One region of the Mesorhizobium sp. M8A.F.Ca.ET.202.01.1.1 genome, then DNA from elsewhere that is predicted to be linked to it. Evidence: riboswitches for the same ligand, from Rfam matches in the RefSeq annotation. Region 1 holds a riboswitch; the other holds the start of a gene.
What was found. Region 1 has a riboswitch for cobalamin ahead of EN845_RS15740 (DUF1636 family protein). Riboswitches for the same ligand answer to the same signal wherever they lie in the genome.
Positions count from the first base shown of each region.

Region 2: it holds a riboswitch for cobalamin, as region 1 does, so the genes downstream of both, EN845_RS30335 (aromatic ring-hydroxylating dioxygenase subunit alpha) here and EN845_RS15740 (DUF1636 family protein) in region 1, are expected to answer to the same signal.

Region 1 is NZ_SRUN01000006.1:204,459-208,664, reverse strand. It holds gene EN845_RS15750 (NADH-quinone oxidoreductase subunit A) at 1-354, opposite strand, end outside; gene EN845_RS15745 (winged helix-turn-helix domain-containing protein) at 688-1,887, shown strand; cobalamin riboswitch at 1,917-2,123, shown strand; gene EN845_RS15740 (DUF1636 family protein) at 2,161-2,595, shown strand; gene cobW (cobalamin biosynthesis protein CobW) at 2,592-3,644, shown strand; gene EN845_RS15730 (cobaltochelatase subunit CobN) at 3,663-4,206, shown strand, end outside.
Region 2 is NZ_SRUN01000018.1:116,205-120,410, forward strand. It holds gene EN845_RS30330 (hybrid-cluster NAD(P)-dependent oxidoreductase) at 1-585, opposite strand, end outside; gene EN845_RS30335 (aromatic ring-hydroxylating dioxygenase subunit alpha) at 663-1,910, opposite strand; cobalamin riboswitch at 2,025-2,227, opposite strand; gene EN845_RS30340 (DUF680 domain-containing protein) at 2,722-2,922, shown strand; gene EN845_RS30345 (DUF680 domain-containing protein) at 2,996-3,202, shown strand; gene EN845_RS30350 (DUF680 domain-containing protein) at 3,267-3,515, shown strand; gene ugpC (sn-glycerol-3-phosphate ABC transporter ATP-binding protein UgpC) at 3,595-4,206, opposite strand, start outside.

The DNA of each region.
Region 1 (4,206 bases):
CAGCGCTCCTTTTTTCCATTCATAGGCAAAGCCGATGGTCAGCACCGCCAAAAACACCATCATCGACCAGAAGCCGAGCATGCCGATCTTCGAGAAGGACACTGCCCAGGGAAACAGGAAGGCCACTTCGAGGTCGAAGATGATGAACAGGATCGACACCAGGTAGAAACGAATGTCGAACTTCATGCGGGCATCGTCGAACGAGTTGAAACCGCACTCGTAGGCGGACAGCTTTTCGGGATCGGGGTTGCGGTAGGCCACCAGGAACGGTGCGACCAGCAGCGCCAGGCCGACCACCAGCGCCACGCCGATGAACAGGACGATGGGCAGGTACGAACTGAGGAGTGCGTTCATGCAGCGGCTTTCCGTTGGCGCCAATCCACGTTGATTACAGCACCGGACCTTAATGCGGAAGCGTGACAGTTTAACCGCTGAACCGTTTTAAGGAGCCTATGCTGCAACGCGGCGAGGGTTAGCGCAGCACTTCCAGCGAAGCAAGTCAAACCTTGTTCAAAACAACGAGCTGGACGGCATTCCGGGAGAAACTGGTCTCATAGGCTCCTGTTTGATTTCCTTCTCTTTTTACTCCACTTTTCTCTCCTGACAGGGTTGCCGCCAAAACCCTGCTAGCATGGGCTGGAATCACCCATCACATCTTTGTCAAAGCACCCTCAGAGTGACGCCTGCATGAAGGAAAAGATCTCGCTAGCCGCCGCCCGGCGCATCGCGCTCGCCGCTCAGGGATTTCTCGATCCCCGCCCCGCCGGCATGCCCGACCGCCGCCATTTCGCCCGCGTTCTGTCCCGCACCGGCCTGCTGCAGATCGATTCCGTCAGTGCGGTGGTGCGTGCCCACTATATGCCGCTCTATTCGCGTCTGGGTCCCTATCCCGTCGCCTTGCTCGACAACGCCGCCGTGACGCGCAAGCGCACGGTGTTCGAATATTGGGCACACGAGGCCTCATTCCTGCCGGTCGAGACGTACCCGCTGATGCGCTGGCGCATGCAGCGCGCCGAGCAAGGCGATGAAATGTATCTGGGGCTGGCCAAATGGGGCCGTGAGCACGCTGCCTATATAGAAGAGATCTACCGCCAGGTCGTCGATCGTGGCCCGATCGCCGCTTCGGCGCTGGAAGGCCAGAAAGGCTCCGGCGGCTGGTGGGGTTGGAGCCGCGCCAAGCACGCCTTCGAATGGCTGTTCTGGGCCGGCCGCATCACCACGGCGCACCGGCGCGGTTTCGAGCGCTTCTATGACCTGCCGGAGCGGGTGCTGCCGCAAGCGATCCTCGACCTGCCGGTACCGGCGGCCGAGGATGCACATCGCGAATTGCTGCGCATTTCCGCCCGCGCCCACGGCATCGCCACATCAGGCGACCTGCGCGACTATTTCCGGCTCTCCCCCGCCGACATGAAAGGCCGGCTCGAGGAACTGGTCGAACTCGGCGAGTTGTTGCCGGTCCGTGTCGAGGGGTGGGACAAGCCAGCTTACCTTCATAGGGATGCGCGTTTGCCACGCAAGATCGAGGCCCGCGCCCTGCTGGCGCCGTTCGATCCCGTCGTCTTCGCGCGCTCGCGCTCGGAGCGGCTGTTCGATTTTCACTATCGCATCGAAATCTACACCCCGGCCGAGAAGCGCCAATACGGCTACTATGTCCTGCCCTTCCTGCTTGGCGACAAGATCGTGGCGCGCGTCGACCTCAAAGCCGACCGGCCGGCCAGTGTCCTGCGCGTCCATGCCGCCTATGCCGAGCCCGGCGCGCCGCCTGAAACCGCCGCTGAACTTTTCGAGGAATTGAAGCAGATGCAGGGCTGGCTTGGGCTTGAACGCATCGAAGTGACGCCTGCCGGCGACCTCGGCCCGGCGCTGTCCGACATCGCGGTGTCGTAAGCTCGCGTTGACACCGCTGCCCGCAAGAGCCTAAATCCGATCCAGACGGTCTCCTCTCGGCAAAGGGAGGAGCCAAGAGGGAATGCGGTGCGGGCCGAAAAGCCCAAATCCGCGGCTGTCCCCGCAACTGTAAGCGAAGAGCCAAGGCCGAAAGCCACTGGGATTGTCCCGGGAAGGCGGCTACCCAAGGCGATGACCCGCGAGCCAGGAGACCTGCCGTCTGGAATGCAAGAATCCGATCGCCCGGCGGGTTTTCCGGGCAAGGAGCCTGATTTGGATCGCGACAGCAGTTTCTCGGCTGAAACAACGGACATTTCGTCCGGCGGGGATGATTCCCTGGCCGGCATCACTGTCATCGTCTGCGCCTCCTGTCGCGACGAGACCGGTTCCGACGCCCATCCCCGGGCCGGCGAACTTTTGGCTGAAGATACCCGCCAAGCCGCCTCGGGCGAGCAAATTCGCATCCGCACGGTCGAATGCCTCGGCAATTGCAAGCGCAGGCTGAGCGCCGCGATCCTGCGCGACGGATGCTGGAGCTATGTGTTCGGCGACCTGACCACAACCAGCGGCGCCGATCTCGTCGCCGGCGCGAAACTCTTCGCCACCTCGACCGACGGCCTCATTCCCTGGCGCGGCCGGCCCGATAGCCTCAAGCGCGGCCTCGTTGCCCGCATCCCTCCTCTCGACATGCTGAAGGACTTGATATGACCGCTCCAAATTCGGCCGGCAATCTCTCCCGCGTTCCCTGCACCGTCGTTACCGGCTTCCTCGGCGCCGGCAAGACGACGCTGGTCCGCCATCTCCTGGAAAATGCCGGCGGCAAGCGGATTGCCATCATCGTCAACGAATTCGGCGATATCGGCATCGACGGCGAAATCCTCAAGGGCTGCGGTATCGACACCTGCCCCGAGGAAAACATCGTCGAACTGGCCAATGGCTGCATCTGCTGCACCGTCGCCGACGATTTCGTGCCAGCGCTCGACCAGATCCTGTCGCTGACGCCGAAGGTCGACCACATCCTGATCGAAACCTCCGGTCTCGCCCTCCCCAAACCTCTGGTCCAGGCGTTCCAGTGGCCGACGGTGAAAAGCCGCGTCACCGTCGATGGCGTCATCGCCGTGGTCGACGGTCCCGCACTTGCGGAAGGCCGCGTCGCCAACGACATGGAAGCCCTGCAGGCGCAACGCGCCGGGGACGAAAGCCTCGACCATGACGATCCGGTCGAAGAGGTGTTCGAGGACCAGATCGCCTGCGCCGACCTGATCATCCTGTCGAAGAGCGACCTGATGGACGCCGAGGGCTCGGCCCGCGCCAACGCCATCGTCAACGAACACTCCGCCCGCGCGGTGAAGATCGTGCCGACGTCGCATGGCAAGGTCGATCCCTCGGTGCTGCTCGGGCTTGGTCTTGCCGTCGAGGACGACATCGAGAACCGCAAGTCCCATCACGACGGCGCATTCGACCACGAGCATGACGACTTCGACACATTCATCGTCGACATTCCCTCGATTGCCAATCCCGACGATCTGGCAAAACGTGTCGCAGAGGCCGCCGAACACGAAAACGTGCTGCGTGTAAAAGGCTTCGTCGAGGTCGGCGGCAAGCCGATGCGGCTCCTGCTGCAGGCCGTCGGCCCACGCGTCAATCATTACTATGACCGTGCCTGGAGCGCCGAGGACGACCGCCGCTCGCGCCTGGTCGTCATTGGTCTCAAGGGGCTGAACCGTCCGGCGATCGAAGGTATCCTCGCCGGCTGATTTCAGACACGGACCGCGATGCACATCCTCACCACGACCTCCGCTTCGCTTGACGACCTCGCCGAGCCTGTCGATCTCAGGCAGACGCCGGCGGATATCGTGGCCTTGTCCTTCACCGACAGCGATCTCGCCGGACTGGCGGCGGCGTGGAAGGCGGACGCCGACCGCCTGCCCTCCATGCGGCTTGCGGCACTGCGCGATCTGCGCCATCCCATGTCCGTCGACCTCTGGATCGACAGCGTCGCCCGCCATGCCAAGGTCATCCTGGTGCGCATCCTCGGCGGCAACGACTGGTGGCGCTATGGCTGCGACCAGCTGGCGGTGATTGCCCGTGAGCGCGGCATCAAACTGGCGCTGCTTCCGGGTGAAAGCCATGACGAGGATCTCAGGCTGATCGAAGCCTCGACGCTGCCACGCGCCGAACTCGACGGCCTGCTTGGCTATTTCCGAGAGGGCGGCCCGGCCAATATGAGCGCGCTGGTTCGGAGGCTGGCAGGCCTGGCTGGACAGGATACGTCCGTCGCCAGTCCGGTCAGCGTGCCGAAGGCCGGTTACTATCAGT
Region 2 (4,206 bases), on a different contig from region 1:
GCTCGACCGCTCCTCGATCATGAAGCCGAGCGACAGGCCAGGCATGTGGCCCCCGAGCAGTTCGAGTTCCTTGCGGAAGATGATTTCTTCCGGGCGCCGCGCGCAGTTGACGAAACCGACATCGGTCCATGGCGCACAGTCGTTCAGCCAGCGCAGCATCGACATCATCGGCGTCACGCCGGAGCCGGCCGAGACGAACAGATATTTCGCCGCCGGATGGCTGTGCAGTGAAAAGTCGCCGCCCGGTCCATAGGCCTTGACGTGCGAGCCGGGCGCCAGGTGATCGAACATCCAGCGTGTGCCGATGCTGCCCGCCTGCGCCTTCACCGTCACCGCGATCGAGAACGGCCGCGACGGCGACGACGACAGCGTGTAGGTGCGCATCAGCGGCCCATCCGGCGTCGGCAGTTCCAGCGTCACGAACTGGCCCGGCTTGTAGCGGAACCAGGTCTGGTTGTCGGACCGGAAGGTGAAGGTCTTGACGTCGGGCGCCTCGTCGCTGACACCGGTCACTTCCAGCACCTGCAGCCTGTCGTTCCAGGGCGCCATCTGGTCGAGATGGCGATAGAGGCCAAGGTCGGTCATCGCATTCATCCCTGCATACCTTTCATTTTGCGGATGTCGTGATCCCAAAACCGCTGCACACTTTTGGGTGACATGCGCTAGGCGACGCTGCGCAGCGCCGGCCGCCCGCCTTCGGCCAGGCGCGGACCGATGAAGCGGGCATACCAGTCGACGAACTGGATGACGCCGCCTTCATGCAGCTCCGAATACGGGCCGGGTTCATAGGCCGGCGACAGGATACCGAAAGCGTTCTCCTCGACGATCCGGCGGTCCTGGTCGTTGGTCTCGGTCCAGACATGGGTGAGTTCGGCGAGATCGTAGTCGACACCCTCGACCGCGTCCTTGTGCACCAACCACTTCGTCGTCACTGCCGTTTCGGTGGCGCTGACCGGCAGCACGCGGAAGGTGACGGCATGATCAACGAGGATGTGGTTCCAGGTCGTCGGGTAGTGATAGTGCATCAGCGTGCCGATGCGGTCGGCCGAAACGCTGTCGGACAGGTCCTTCCTCACCGCCCGCTTGCCGGTCATCGTGTAGCTCTGGGCGTCGCGCAGCAGCGGCGCGCGGGTGGCGCGGTATTGCCCGGCCGGGTCGATGCGGAATTTGCTGGGCAGGCCAACAGCTTCGCACTTCGCCCAGTGCGCCAGCATCTCCGGATCGCTGTCGGCGCCTTGCACGCCGGTCACGGTCGGTGCTTCCGGGAAGGTCTTGCACAGTTCGGGATGATTGCCCGCGCAATGATAGCATTCGCGGTTGTTTTCCCAGACCAGCTTCCAATTGCCCTTCTCGATGATCGTGCTCTCGAAGGCGATCTTGGCCTCGCTCAGCCGGTGCGGCTTGAGATAGGGCTCGATCATCGCCCGCATCGGCGCGAAGTCGGCCGGCTCCTTGGCCAGGCAGATGAAGACATAGCCGGCGACGCTTTCGCAGGCGACCGGCTTCAGCCCGAACTGGCTCTTGTCGAACCCCTCGGCCATCTGGCGGGCGAACAGCAGGCGCCCGTCCAGCTCATAGGTCCACTGGTGATAGGGACAGACCAGTTTGGCGGCCATGCCCTTGTCGCTGTTGCAGACGCGGCTGCCGCGATGGCGGCAGGAATTGTGGAAGGCGTTGATCTTGCCCTGCTGATCGCGCACCAGCACGATAGGATAGTCGCCGATCTGCACGGTGATGAAGCTGCCCGGCTTGGGCAATTCGCAATCATGGCCGATGAACAGCCAGTCGCGATACCAGATCAGCTCCATGTCGAGCTTGAAGTAGTCCGGGTCGGTGTAAAAAGGCTGTTCCAGCGAAAAGCCTTGTCTGCGGCTGTTCAAGAGCCTCAGCATGTCGTTGCGCGCGTCCATGTCCTGTCCTCATTTTCAAGGACTGAACTGGTGGTGATTGAGGAAGGACTGGACGCAGATCGGCGCAAAGCCGGACAAACACCATCCGCCTCTTGACCGCCCACCGCGATCAGTCGAGTTCTAGCCATCTCGGGCTGGTTTCCGGGCTCTGGAGTCGTCCTTACGGACCATCGCGACACCTTCCCAGGCTTACGCCCAGTGGTCTCCCGTTGCGACTTGAACTCCACCACCGTTGCGGGGGCAGCGCCGGAATCTGACCGGCTTCCCAATTCTCCGCTCCGTCGTCACGCAGCGGCACCTGAGATGCCTGATCTAATCACGGCAGGGTTTGCGACATCGGCATGAAAGCGACATCGCATCCATGCGGCGCGACACGCATGCTGGAACGTCGTGACAGGGGTCGCATCATCAAATCGCCTTCTGTCGCCAGGCGCGCCGGCACCGTTTTTTCGACCCCTTTGCCGGGGGCGAAAAGGTTAACAGTTTCGAAAAGTGACTATTAGCAGATTCTAAAATCGAACCGAACGGTTCGTTTCTGTTGACGGTGCGTGCAGGACGGTGTGAACGCCGAGCCTCCGATACAGTTGGTGATCGGGGTGCCATTTTTAGCTAACTGATTGATATAACGACAGAAAATAACAGATGTGGAAATCACTGGCACAATTTCAAGTGGTAGAGTCATGGTCCACGCTGAACAACTTCGTGATTGGAAACAGCAGAGGTCCTCTCCCACATCGGGGCGGTCCGAACGACGCGATTTTAATCCCAAGACACGCCGCTAGACGGACGGAAAAATACTGGAGTACCCAAAATGAAAAAGATTGTTCTCACTGCCGCCGCCCTTCTGGCCATTTCCGGCAGCGCCTTCGCTGGTAGCGACCATTACGGTTCGAACGCCGCCACCCCCGCTGCCACTGTCGACAGCTCGTACACCGCTTCGACCAGCAAGTCGGAGCCGGCTGCTCAGACGCCTGCCCAGGGCGCCGACCACAATCTCTTCGGCAACAACTAACAGCCGATCCCCGGCTTGCGGCGGGGCGACCCTGCCGCGCGGGGTGGATGCCACAAATTCAGGAGTACCTAAAATGAACAAGATCCTCATTGCCGCCGCCGCCGTCTTGGCCCTCTCCGGCAGCGCCTTTGCCGGCAGCGACAACTACGGTTCGAGCGGTGCCAACCAGGCGGCTGTCACGTCGACCGACAACGCGAACACCGCGTCGATCGGCAAGTCGGCTCCGGCCACCGAGGCGCCTACCCGGCCGGGTAGCGATCGCAACCTCTTCGGCCGTTGACGCCTGTTGCGAGTGGCGGGCTCGCTCGCCACTCGTGGAATTCAAGACGTTAGGAGTATTGGAAATGAACAAGATCCTCATTGCTGCCGCCGCCGTTCTGGCCCTCTCCGGCAGCGCTTTCGCCGGCAGTGACAACTATGGCTCCAATGGCGCCAATCAGCCCACTGCATCGTCGACCGTCAATGTCGATACGTCGCATACGGGTTCGGTCCGCAACAGCGACTCACCCATCTACAAGCTGCTCAACTCGTCCGGCGACGTGCAGAAGTCCGCCCCTCACGGCGCAGACCGCAATCTCTTCGGCAACAACTAACCAGCCGTCGTGATGTATAAAAAGAGAGCGGCGGGCCTGCCCGCTGCTCTCTTTTTTTGTTGTCGAGACATGGCTGGCCTCAGGCGGCTTTTGCTTCCGCTTCGTGCAGCGCGAACGACCGTCCATCCGCATCGAAGATATGAAGGTCGCCGGCATTGGCGGTCAACTGCAGCGTCGAGCCGCGCCTGACCTCGACATTGCCCGGCAGCTTGGTCACCAGCGGCAGGTCGGCACGGCCGATGTCGATATAGACCAACTGAACCTCGCCGAGCTGCTCGACATAATCGACCGTCCCCTCGAACAGATAGTCCGCACCACTGGCGATCGCGAGATCTTCCGGCCGCACGCCGAAGCTGACCGCCGCTCCCTTTGCCGAAGCAGGCGTCGCGATCGGCACCGTCGCCTTGCGGCCGCCGACATGGCTGATGATGGTCGGGTTGCCCGTCTTGTCGACCGTGGCCGGCAGGATGTTCATGGCCGGCGAGCCGATGAACTGGGCGACGAATAGGTTGCCGGGGTTCTTGTAGAGCTCCATGGGCGTGCCGACCTGCTCGATGTGGCCATCCTTTAGCACCACGATGCGGTCGGCCAGCGTCATCGCCTCGACCTGGTCGTGGGTGACATAGATCATGGTCGTGTTGGGCATCGATTCCTTGAGCTTGGCGATCTCGATACGCGTGGCGACGCGCAG